3 regions of the Nitratireductor aquibiodomus genome follow, and region 3 is predicted to be linked to each of the others. Evidence: predicted binding sites of a transcription regulator. Region 3 holds the regulator's gene; each other region holds the start of a gene.

Region 1 (4,034 bases), 2.0 Mb from region 3:
CAATATTCGGATAAAGCGCACCTGATTGTCGCCGATCCGGCGCGGCACCGCGCGCGGACCGCTCCACCGGCTTGACACGGGCGCGCTCGCGCCGTCATCTGCTGCCGCCATTGGAGTGAATTTGACACCGATATTTGCGTGGTCCCACCTTGAGATCGAATGTCGAATTCATAAATTCCATCAGGGTCCCGACCCAGGAAATATAAAGCGGCCAGTGGCACCGTAGTTTCCGGCCTTTGCTCTCGCCGTCGAAGCGGATGGGATGCGAATGTTGGAAGTGAGCTGCCAGTTTCCCTCCGGAGTTTATTCCATGTCCCTTAAAGTCGCGGTCCAGATGGACCACATTTCCACCGTCTCGATTGCCGGCGACACGAGCTTTGCGCTCGCTCTGGAAGCGCAGGCGAGGGACCATGCGCTCTGGCATTACACGCCGGACAGGCTCTCCATGGTCGATGGAAAGGTCATTGCCTGGGCCGAGACGCTGGAAGTGCGGGACGAAGAGGGCAATCACTTCACGCTGGGCGCGCCGCAGCGGCTCGATCTGTCGGAGATGGACGTGGTGCTTCTGCGCCAGGACCCGCCCTTCGACATGAATTACATCACCACCACCCACATCCTCGACCGCATCCACCCGAAGACACTGGTTGTCAACGATCCGTCCTGGGTGCGAAACAGTCCCGAAAAGATCTTCGTCACCGAGTTTGCGGACCTGATGCCCGAAACCCTCATCACGCGCGACACGCGCGAGGTCGACGATTTCCGGAAAAAGCATGGCGACATCATCGTCAAGCCGCTCTACGGCAATGGCGGTGCGGGCATCTTCCATTTGAGGGAGGGCGACCGCAATCTCGCCTCGCTGCTGGAAATGTTCATGGGCGCCTTCCGCGAGCCTTTCATCGTGCAGCGCTATCTGAAAGAGGTGCGGGGTGGCGACAAGCGCATCATCCTCATCGAGGGCGAGCCCGTCGGTGCCATCAACCGGGTTCCCGCCGAGCATGATTCCCGCTCCAACATGCATGTCGGCGGCCGAGCGGAACATGCGGAACTGACCGACTGCGAGCGCGAGATCTGCGCGCGCATCGGCCCGTCCCTGCGCGAACGCGGCTTCACCCTGGTCGGCATCGATGTCATCGGCGACTGGCTGACGGAAATCAACGTGACCTCGCCAACGGGCATCCGGGAGGTGAAGAGGTTCGGCGGAGCCGACATTGCCGCCCTGTTCTGGGAGGCCGTTGAGGCGCGTCGGGCCGGCGGCTGATATGGCCCTGTTCCGCCGGCACAACCGCCTGCAACCTGAAAACAACCCATGCGCATCCCTGTTCCCGAAACGTTCTTGATCTGATCGCTGGAACCTGCTTCAATGAAGTTGCAGGGCGATGAGATTTCTTGTTCTGGCTGTATTTCTGATGCGTCTTGCCGGGATGCAGGCCTGCCTGCGTCTTGTGGATGCCGGGGCATCGGACCGAAAAGTGGATACCGGTTTTCGGACTATCCGATGCCCGCGTCTATGGCATCGGACCGAAAAGTGGGCGCCGGTTTTCGGGTTGTTCCGATGCCCTTTCAAAGACCTGGATCGCCCTTTTGCGCCCGAATGGGCGCATGGCGATCCAGAAACAGCCGGTTCGGGCGTGGCTGGGGGGATAACACATGGTTTCGCATGTCCGCACTGTGGCCTTTCAGGGGGTGGAGGCCGTTCCCGTCGACGTGCAGGTCATGGTTGCCCCCGGCAAGATGGGAATGCAGATCGTCGGGCTCGCCGACAAGGCGGTGGCGGAAAGCCGGGAGCGGGTGCAGGCCGCACTTCATGCCTCCGGCCTGTCCATGCCGCCGAAGAAGGTGACGGTCAATCTCGCCCCCGCCGATCTGCCGAAGGAGGGAAGCCATTATGATCTCCCCATTGCCCTCGGCCTCATGGCGGCGCTCGGCGCTGTCCCTTCAGATGCGCTGGCGGGCTACGTCGTCCTCGGCGAGCTGTCGCTCGATGGCACGGTTGCTGCGGTCAATGGTGTTTTGCCGGCTGCCATTGGCGCAAACGCCATGGAACGCGGCCTGATCTGTCCTCACGCCTGTGGCGCGGAAGCGGCATGGGCCGGCGCGGATATAGATATTCTCGCCCCGCGCAGCCTCATCGCGCTGGCCAATCATTTCCGGGGTAGCCAGGTCATGAGCCGGCCGGAGCCGGCGCTCTATCCGCCACCGTCCACGGTGCCGGACCTTGCCGATATTCGCGGGCAGGAAGCCGCCAAGCGAACGCTCGAAGTGGCGGCTGCCGGTGGTCACAATCTTCTGATGGTCGGGCCACCGGGCGCCGGCAAGTCCATGCTGGCGCAGCGCCTGCCGTCCATCCTGCCGCCGCTCTCGCCGCGCGAGCTTCTGGAGGTTTCGATGATCGCCTCCATCGCCGGCGAACTGGCGGATGGGAAACTGTCGGACCGTCGCCCCTTTCGCGCGCCGCACCATTCCGCATCCATGGCGGCCATCGTGGGCGGCGGGTTGAAGGCCCGGCCCGGTGAGGCCTCGCTGTCCCATCATGGCGTTCTGTTTCTCGATGAATTGCCGGAGTTCTCCCCGCAGGTTCTCGATTCCCTGCGCCAGCCACTCGAGACCGCCGAATGCGTGATCGCCCGTGCCAATCACCGGGTCAGCTACCCGGCGCGCATCCAGCTTGTCGCTGCCATGAACCCGTGTCGCTGCGGCATGGCGGGGGAGCCCGGCCATCGTTGCCGGCGCGGGCCGCGCTGCGTGACGGATTATCAGGCGCGCATTTCAGGTCCGCTGCTCGACCGCATCGATCTTCGCATCGATGTTCCGGCGGTTTCTGCCGGAGATCTCATCGGCGGGGCAGGGCGGGCTGAAACGAGCGCTGCCGTGGCCAAGCGTGTCGCCTTTGCCCGGCAAAAGCAGCAGGCACGCTACGCGGCGCATGGCCTGCCGGCGTGGACCACGAATGCATCCTGTTCCGCAGCACTCATCGAAGGCGTCGTTTCTCTCGATGCCGATTGCACGGCCCTGATCCGTCAGGCGAGCGAGAAACTTGGCTTCTCTGCCCGCGCCTATCATCGCGTGCTCAAGGTCGCGCGCACGCTGGCGGATCTCGACGGTGCCGATGCCGTTGCGCGACCGCATATCGCCGAAGCGATTTCCTATCGCGTGGCCGGGCAGGCAAGGGCGGAGATTGCCTGAATCTCTTGTGCGCCGGGTTCGAGGTTGCTGCAACCTGAAAAGCACCGCATAGTTGCGCTGGTGGCTCTGGAGCATTTTGCGGTCAGATGGGATCATCTGGCGTCCGCATCGATGGGGAAGAGTGCAGAGATTGAACGTCTTTCAAGTGCCCGCAAGGGCGCATGGCGCTTCACAGAGAGGATGAAATGGTCGAGACCGGAACCCTGTTGACCTACGTACTCGTTGTCCTGGGACTGTTTCTGATCCCCGGTCCTGCAGTGCTGATGACACTTGCCCGTGCCGCCAGCGGCGGTCGGCGGATCGGCATCGCCACGGGGCTCGGCATCGCGGCGGGCGATCTTGTTCACACGATCATGGCGACAGTCGGTCTGTCCGCGATCCTCATGACCTCGGCGCTGGCCTTCACCATCGTCAAGTATATCGGTGTCGCTTATCTGATCTACCTCGGCATCAGCGCTTTTCTGGAGAAGACGGATCGGTTTGATCTGCCCGTCGTGCGGCCGCTGACGGCGGCGCCGGCCTTTCGGCAGGCACTGTTTGCCGAGGTGCTCAACCCGAAGACGGCTTTGTTCTTCCTTGCCTTTCTGCCGCAGTTCGTTCAGCCGGGAGGCTCGGCCGTCCTCCAGCTCGCGACACTGGGATTTGTCTTTGTCGTGATGAGCGCGGCCTTCACCTCGCTGATTGCGATCGGCGCCGGCTCGGTCGGTGCGTGGCTGCGGCGCAACCCTGCGGTCGCACGCTGGCAGGGGCGCGTCGTCGGCACCATCTATCTGGCTCTCGGCGCACGGCTTGCCCTGCAGGAAAGATGATGGCTCTGACGAGGAATAAAGCTGGCTAATTAATGCACCGCG
Region 2 (4,034 bases), 3.4 Mb from region 3:
TCCACCCCGTGTTCGACACTGGGATGAATCAGCCTTTCGCATGCGGCAGAAAGGGCTGCCGGCCATTCTTGATATGATGCTACTCGTGAACTCAACTCGACGCGCTCTTGCTTTGTCCGTTCGGCGGGTTCTTGTTCCTGTCGAGACTCGCACCGAGCGTTTAAGGAAAGGATAAGCGCAGGCACCGATGGGCGAACGGCAAGCGCAAAAAGGAAGAAATCGGCCCGTTAAACGCGGATGAATGTCGTCATGGTTAACGCGCGCTGAACAAAATGACCTTAGAAACAGGCGCACTGAAAACCGCCGAATTCGGCCATGCCGGAGAAAAAGATCAACCGCGCCAGATCATTAGATGCCCAACAAAGCGTAACCGTCATCCCGCGGGTTTGTGACAGGTTTGCTTCAAAGGCCAGCATTTCCGAACTTTTAAAAAGTTTGCCTTCAATTTTAGGAAAAATCTCAAGAGCTCCTTGGCATGGCCATGACAGGATATTTGCCAGGGACGCCCCACGGGGCACGAAACGGGACTGGACGTCATGGGCTTTCTTATTCGCTCGATCTTCTGGCTTTCACTGGTGCTGCTTTTGCTGCCAATCGGCGGAACCGGCAGCGAGGATGGCACGGAAACACCGCAGGTCGGCGCCCTGCAGGCGCTGGGTGCGGCGCGCGAGGCCATCAGCGACATGGTCGGCATCTGTGAACGCAAGCCCGAGGTCTGTGAGACCGGACGTGCCGCCCTTCAAACGATCGGCGCGCGCGCCCGCGAAAGCGCCCGTTTTGCCTACGAGATGCTCGAAGAGCCGGCAGATGGTTCGGCAGAGGGTTCGGCAGGGGCCACTGCAGGCACAATGGAAGCGCCCCTGACAACCGGAAGCGTTGCCGAGCACCCCGCCGGTCACGATCAATAGATCATCGCCGGCTTTTGGCGGCAAACAAAGGTTTTCCGTGACGAACGGCCGGACAATCACTATATCCGGCTTAATGAGCACCACGATCGACACCATCTACGACGATTTCGCCTTCCTGGACGACTGGGAAGAGCGTTACCGCTATATCATCGACCTCGGCAACGGCCTGGAACCCTATCCCGAAGCCGCGCGCGACGAGGCGCATCGGGTGCGCGGCTGTGTCAGCCAGGTATGGCTACACACCGAGCGTGGAGACGGCGACGACCCGGTGCTGAGCTTCAGGGGCGATTCAGATGCCCATATCGTACGCGGTCTTGTCGCCATCATGATGCTTCTGTTTTCCGGCAGGCGCGCCAGCGAAATCCTGGCGATCGACGCCGAAAACGTCATGCGCAAACTCGGTCTTGACGAGCACCTCACACCCCAGCGCGCCAACGGGCTGCGGTCGATGGTTCAGCGCATTCGGAACGAAGCCACCGAAGTCGCGCCCGCGGCAGGCTGATTGCCTGCCTGGAGCCAGGACTTTCAGGCGAGCTTCGGTCGGTAGTTCTCCACGCCCCAGTGCAGGATGGGCCGAGATTTGTCGCCTCGAGCGCCGGAAGACGGCTCGTAGTGCCGCGCGAGCGCGCCGAGTGCGGTTTTCAGCACCACCTTGGCCGAGCGGACGGGCCAGCCCCTCTCCGTTTCCACCTGCTCAACCCCCTTCAGGAAGCAGCATATGTCGACGAGGATGCCGGCCAGTTCCGGCCCGACGGCATCGAGCGCGCGGTCGACACGCTGACGCGCGGCCAGAGCAGCGTCCGTGAGTTCCACGCCGCCTCCGGCCGCCGCGCCGCGCTTTCCCGCTGCAACGGTCGCCATCCAGTTCGCGCTCAGCCGCGGCATGATCTGCCCGCAGGTGTAATCCGCGCGCAATTTCTCTCCAGCGTCGAATTCCGCCCGGGTCAGAAAGGGCTCGCCGTTGCGTGTCCGCCGGCGCGCCAGTTGCGCAAGCGGAGATTCACTGAGTGTCGCCGAAACGATCTCCTTCTCAGTCCCCTGCTGCAGCACCCTGCGTTCAATCTCCCAATGCTGGCCCCTGAAAGGATCCCGGCGCGCTGCCAGCCGCCGCGCGCAGGCGACACCTGTTGCAGTCAACACAACCCTGCCCTCACTGCAGCGCAGGAGATCATCCTTCTCCAGCGCTCCCAGCACGGTAAGAGATACCGAAACCGTGCCCCGCTCACCGCCGTCGAGCAGCACGCATCCCCCCTTCGCGCCGCGCTGTTGCCAGGCCGGCCCCTTCTGCAGAAACCGCAGACAGCGCCGGCGTTCGCGCGCATGGCGCACCTCTTCCTTGAATGCAGCCATGTCAACGCAGCTCCATGTTGCGGAACGCCGCGGCAGTGATGCGTTCCGTCATCAAAACAATCCGGTCGAACTCCTCGTCGTCACGCATGTCCTCGATGATATGACAGGCGTACTGGACCGTGGTTCTGTCGCGCCCGAAGCCGCGCCCCACCTCGGTCATGTTGAGCCCAAGAACCACGTGCGCAGCGTACATGCCGATCTGCCGCACGCGCGTCACGCTGGTAGAAGAGCGCCGTGTTTCGCGCAGCTCACGCCCACTCACGTTGAAGAGTGCGGCAACGATGTCGAGAACACATTCGCAAACCTCCCCGACACGCTCCTCCGCAACCGGGCTCAAACGGCGATGCAGCATTGCGGGTGACTGTTCTCCAGGCGTTCCGATCCGCCCTTCTCTTTGTTCCGATGATTTGGCAGCGTTTGAATGCACAGGCTTTATCCCTTCACAGGAAAGAGGAATAAATTCTTATACCCTAGACATCCACACCCGGGAACAAATTACGAACAGATAATCCGCTGAAATCCTGCAAAGGTTTGAAATCACAGAAGAAGTAAAGCCGGCCTGCAATTTTCAGCACTGGTTTATCCCCGCACCGCCAGAGGCCCGCATAGTTGTCGCTCACGACAAAAAGGGTTGAGCATGACATCGATAAAGCAGGAGAGCCTGACCTTCCGCGAAGCCAAGCGGCAGCGCTACGAGAACGCGCGGCAGACAGCAGCGCTGTTCCTGACGGGCGGACTGGATCTGCAAAAGGCGCAGCAAAGCTCGGGCGCCGAGCGCATCAACATTCTTCGTCGCCTCAGACGGCTGATGGAGCGCGAGCGTCTGAAGGGTGCGCGCAATCACTGGAGCTACGACCTCAACCGCCACATAGCCCTCAGCCAGGCGCTCAAGCGCCTGGCGTCGAACGAAGCACAAAACGTTCCGCTTCACCATTGAACGGCGATGGGCAACCGCACGGCCCGCCCACATCGTGAGATGTTGGCCGGGAACATAAAAAAAGCGGCGCAGATTGCGCCGCCTCGGAGAAAATTACTCTGACGCCTCGCCGCGCCAAACGCTATTTTTCCTTGCGCTTGCGTCCTAAGCCCATCTGCTTGGCAAGTTTCGAACGTGCCACGGCATAGCTCGGAGCGACCATGGGGTAATTGGCATCCAGGCCCCATTTTTCCCGGTACTGCTCCGGCGTCATGCTGTAATGCGTCATCAGATGGCGCTTGAGCGACTTGAACTTTTTCCCGTCCTCAAGACAGATGATATAGTCTTCATGCACGGAGCGTTTCGGATTTACAGCCGGCTTCTGCTTTTCAGCAGGCGGAGCTTCCGGAGTGCCGCTCACTCGACCGAGCGCTGCATGAACGTCCGCAATCAAATTGGAAAGTTCGGATGCAGGAACAGGATTGTTGCTGACATAAGCAGCAACGACGTCTGCGGTCAGTTCAATAAGAGTATCATCGTTTTTTACAGAATCTTCGTTCATTTCGTTACCTTGCCCCAACGTAAATTCAAAACCACAACCTCATGCCGCCAGTGATGAGGTGTCTGTAGGAATCTTTAGTTCTTCAGGCATTTTTTGATCGATTCCCGACAAGCCGCAATCATATCGTTCTTTTCCTCCGGCCGGTCAACTCACAATTTCAAATTAATACTATCAGAACGCGAAATCAGATTGTTTATCCCATCTCAAAAATTCGAAATTCATTCCAAAAATCAGATAAGTTTGATCTTAAACTGAGGGCTAATCTAAGTCGACCTTATCAATTTTTCCGCGCATTGCG
Region 3 (4,034 bases):
AATGTGAACGCAACGCAGCACCTGGCGACAGCCGGCTCAGGCGATGTCCTGTCCGGGATCATCGCTGGTCTGATGGCACAGACGATGCCGGCGTTTGAAGCGGCCTGCGCGGGTATCTGGCTTCATGCGGAGGCCGGCAGAGTGTTCGGCCGCGGGCTCATCGCAGAAGATCTGCCCGAGATGCTGCCCCAGGTTCTACAGTCTCAGTTCCCCGAACACGTCCGCTGAAAGGTCGAAGCGAGCGGGACGTACCGGCGGGGAGAAACGAACGGGGCGTATCTGGCTGTGGAAGAGAAATGGGCGGGTCTACGCAGACGGCTCGACCCGCCGTCGCCGCGTTGGAAGATTTTGCAGTCAGGTTTTTCCACCTGACCGCAATATACTTCAGTAACGGCGCATCAATCCAACCAGGCGCCCCTGAACCTTGACTCGGTCAGGGCCAAAAATCCGCGTCTCATAGGCCGGGTTGGCAGCTTCAAGGGCAATCGACGCGCCTTTGCGGCGAAAGCGTTTCAGGGTTGCTTCTTCCTGATCCACCAGCGCGACCACGATCTCGCCCGGATTGGCGGTCTGGGTTTCGCGGATGATGACGGTATCACCATCGAAGATGCCTGCCTCGATCATGGAATCGCCCCTGACCTCCAGCGCGTAATGATCGCCGCCGCTCAGCATGTCCGGGGGGACGGCGATGGAATGTGTCTGGTGCTGAATGGCGTCGATGGGAACGCCGGCAGCGATGCGCCCCATCACCGGCACGGAAACGACGCCGGCCAGACCGTCATCATTGCTGGCGGCGGGTTTTGGCTGGGGCGAGGGGGCTTTGCCGAGGCTGCCTTCAATGACGCTGGGCGAGAATTTGCGTGCGCCGGGGTTCAGGCCGGGAGCAATCGAATCAGGGAGGCGCAGAACTTCCAGTGCACGGGCCCGATTGGGAAGCCGGCGAATGAAGCCACGCTCCTCGAGCGCGGTGATCAATCGATGAATGCCGGATTTCGAGGCAAGGTCCAGCGCTTCCTTCATTTCATCGAAGGAGGGCGGGATTCCTGTCTCCTTCAGCCGCTCGTGGATGAACAGGAGAAGTTCGTGCTGCTTGCGGGTCAGCATGGGCGCCACCGAGAATCAGTTAAAAACAAAACCAGAACATACTCTATATGTTCCAGTTGTGTTCCGCAACTCCCGGCATTTGCGCGCGGTTTACCGGGGCTACGGTGCCGCAAACAGCGCCTTGGCGCCGTCGGCGACGAACTGCACGGCGAGCGCGGCCAGTATAACGCCGAGAAGGCGTGTCAGGATCGAGCGTCCTGTCTCGCCGAGGAAGCGGTCGACGCGCTCGGCAAGCGTGAAGACGGCGTAGGTGATGACGATCGTTGTCGCCAGGATTGCCAGCAGTGCGGCACTTCCGGCCAGTCCGCCGAAGGAACCCGAAAGCAGAACGGTGGCCGAAATCGCGCCGGGGCCGGCTATCAGGGGGATCGCCAGCGGAAAGGCGGCGATGTTTCGGATCATGTCGCGGGTGATGGCGCGCTCGGCGCTTTTCTCATGGCGCTCCTGGCGGCGCTCGAAGATCATTTCGAAGGCGATGAAGAAGAGCAGCAGGCCGCCCGCCACGCGGAAAGCGGGCAGTGTGATCCCGAACACGGAAAGTATGGCGCTGCCGGCCACACCGAAGAGAGCGAGGACCGCGAAGCCGATGATCGCCGCCCGAACAGCGACCTGGTTGCGCTCCGACCGGTTCATGCCCACCGTCAGGGCGAGAAAGAGCGGGGCGAGGCCTGGTGGGTCCACGGTCACGAGCAGTGTGACAAAGGCATTGAATACGGTCTCGTAGCCTGGCATGAGGTCCTCCCTTGCACTTGTCTAGCCCAGTGGGGAGGCTTCGGAAAAGACCCGATTGTGTCTCCTGGCGGGCAGTCTGCGGCAATTTGTCAGTGACATCATTCACAGACCTGCCATATGCATCTGAAATCGCGTTGGATTTCCCCGGCTTCAATCGCTGCTCCGATTGGAGAATCAGTGGCGCTTCATATATAAGAAGTCAGTGATTCCTTATTCTGTGTGTGACACGATTTGACTGACCAGACGACGCCGACCGGACCGGGCGAGCCCGACGACATCGAGCCGATTTCCATCATCGAGGAGATGCAGCGCTCCTATCTCGATTACGCGATGAGCGTGATCGTGAGCCGCGCTCTTCCGGATGCGCGCGACGGGTTGAAGCCGGTGCACCGGCGCATTCTCTATGCCTCGCATGAGAGCGGTTATCACTGGAACCGCAAATATGTGAAGTCGGCCCGTCCCGTTGCCGACGTGATGGGTAAATACCACCCGCACGGCGACGCCGCGATCTATGACGCGTTGGTGCGCATGGCGCAGGACTGGTCCATGCGTCTGCCGCTGGTCGACGGGCAGGGCAATTTCGGCTCCATCGACGGCGATCCGCCGGCGGCCATGCGTTACACCGAATCGCGCCTCACAAAGGGCGCGCACGAGCTTCTGGAAGACATCGACAAGGAAACGGTCGATTTTCAGGACACGTATGATGGCTCCTCCAGCGAGCCAAAGGTGCTGCCTGCACGGTATCCGAACCTCCTGGTCAATGGCTCCGGCGGTATCGCGGTTGGCATGGCGACCAACATTCCGCCGCACAACCTGTCGGAAGTCATCAATGGCTGTGTGGCCATGATCGACAATCCGGCGATCAGCCTGCCCGAGCTGCAGGAGCTGATCCCGGGGCCCGATTTCCCGACCGGCGGTCTCATCCTCGGGCGGTCCGGCATCCGCAGCGCCTACGAGACAGGCCGTGGCTCCATCATGATGCGCGGCAGGGTGGCCATCGAGCCCGCCCGCAACGACCGCGAAGCCATCATCATCACGGAGATCCCCTATCAGGTCAACAAGGCCTCGATGATAGAAAAGATGGCCGAACTGGTGCGCGACAAGCGCATCGAGGGCATCTCCGACATCCGCGACGAGAGCGACCGTCAGGGCTATCGCGTCGTGGTCGAGCTGAAGCGCGACGCCGTCGCCGATGTCGTGCTGAACCAGCTTTATCGCTTCACGCCGCTGCAGACCTCCTTTGGCGCCAACATGGTCGCGCTCAACGGTGGCAAGCCGGAGCAGATGAACCTGCTCGATCTCCTGAAGGCCTTTGTCCACTTCCGCGAGGAAGTCGTCAGCCGGCGCACGAAATATCTTCTGCGCAAGGCGCGCGACCGCGCGCATGTGCTGGTCGGTCTTGCCATCGCCGTCGCCAATATCGACGAGGTGATCAAGCTTATCCGTCATGCGCCCGACCCGCAGACGGCGCGCGAACAGCTGATGGAGCGCCGCTGGCCGGCGGAGGATGTCGAAGCCCTCATTCTCCTGATCGATGATCCGCGTCACCGCATCAACGATGATGGCACCTATAATCTGTCGGAAGAGCAGGCGCGTGCGATTCTCGAGCTGCGCCTGCAGCGTCTGACGGCGCTCGGGCGCGATGAAATTGCCGACGAACTGAACCAGATTGGCGCGGAAATCAGCGATTATCTGGAAATCCTGTCGTCGCGGGCGCGTATTCAGCAGATCGTCAAGGACGAGCTCATCGCCGTGCGCGACGAGTTCGGCACACCGCGTCGTTCCGAGATCACCGAAGGTGGTGCGGATCTGGATGACGAAGACCTGATCCAGCGTGAGGAAATGGTCGTTACCGTCACGCGCAAGGGCTATATCAAGCGCGTGCCCCTCTCCATCTACCGGGCGCAGGCGCGCGGCGGCAAGGGCCGATCGGGCATGTCGACCAAGGACGAGGATTTCGTCACGCGGCTGTTCGTGGCCAACACGCACACGCCTATTCTGTTCTTCTCCTCGCGCGGCATCGTCTATAAGGAAAAGGTCTGGCGCCTGCCGGTTGGTACGCCGCAATCCGTCGGAAAATTCCTGCGCAACATGCTGCCGCTCGAGGAGGGCGAGAGCATTACGACGATCATGCCGCTGCCGGAGGACGAGGAGAGCTGGGGCGCGCTCGACGTCATGTTCGCCACCACGCGTGGCAC

Evidence for each region. The regulator LexA, encoded in region 3, represses DNA repair genes until DNA is damaged. The targets are predictions, from matches to a motif close to TGTTCNNNNTGTGTTCNG.
Region 1: the regulator LexA is predicted to act here: its motif matches at 1,388-1,405, upstream of BLW55_RS11920 (YifB family Mg chelatase-like AAA ATPase).
Region 2: the regulator LexA is predicted to act here: its motif matches at 2,745-2,762, upstream of BLW55_RS18135 (cytoplasmic protein).

The regions. Positions count from the first base shown of each region.
Region 1 is NZ_FNSL01000001.1:2,497,456-2,501,489, forward strand. Features, by position in the region: gene gshB (glutathione synthase) at 311-1,258, shown strand; gene BLW55_RS11920 (YifB family Mg chelatase-like AAA ATPase) at 1,648-3,183, shown strand; gene BLW55_RS11925 (LysE family translocator) at 3,369-3,992, shown strand.
Region 2 is NZ_FNSL01000001.1:3,847,605-3,851,638, reverse strand. Features, by position in the region: gene BLW55_RS18160 (sensor histidine kinase) at 1-5, opposite strand, end outside; gene BLW55_RS18155 (DUF5330 domain-containing protein) at 537-908, shown strand; gene BLW55_RS18150 (SufE family protein) at 982-1,410, shown strand; gene BLW55_RS18145 (DUF6456 domain-containing protein) at 1,434-2,258, opposite strand; gene BLW55_RS18140 (helix-turn-helix domain-containing protein) at 2,260-2,610, opposite strand; gene BLW55_RS18135 (cytoplasmic protein) at 2,896-3,195, shown strand; gene BLW55_RS18130 (Ros/MucR family transcriptional regulator) at 3,317-3,736, opposite strand.
Region 3 is NZ_FNSL01000001.1:458,733-462,766, reverse strand. Features, by position in the region: gene BLW55_RS02185 (NAD(P)H-hydrate dehydratase) at 1-228, shown strand, start outside; gene lexA (transcriptional repressor LexA) at 385-1,104, opposite strand; gene BLW55_RS02175 (MarC family protein) at 1,204-1,836, opposite strand; gene gyrA (DNA gyrase subunit A) at 2,068-4,034, shown strand, end outside.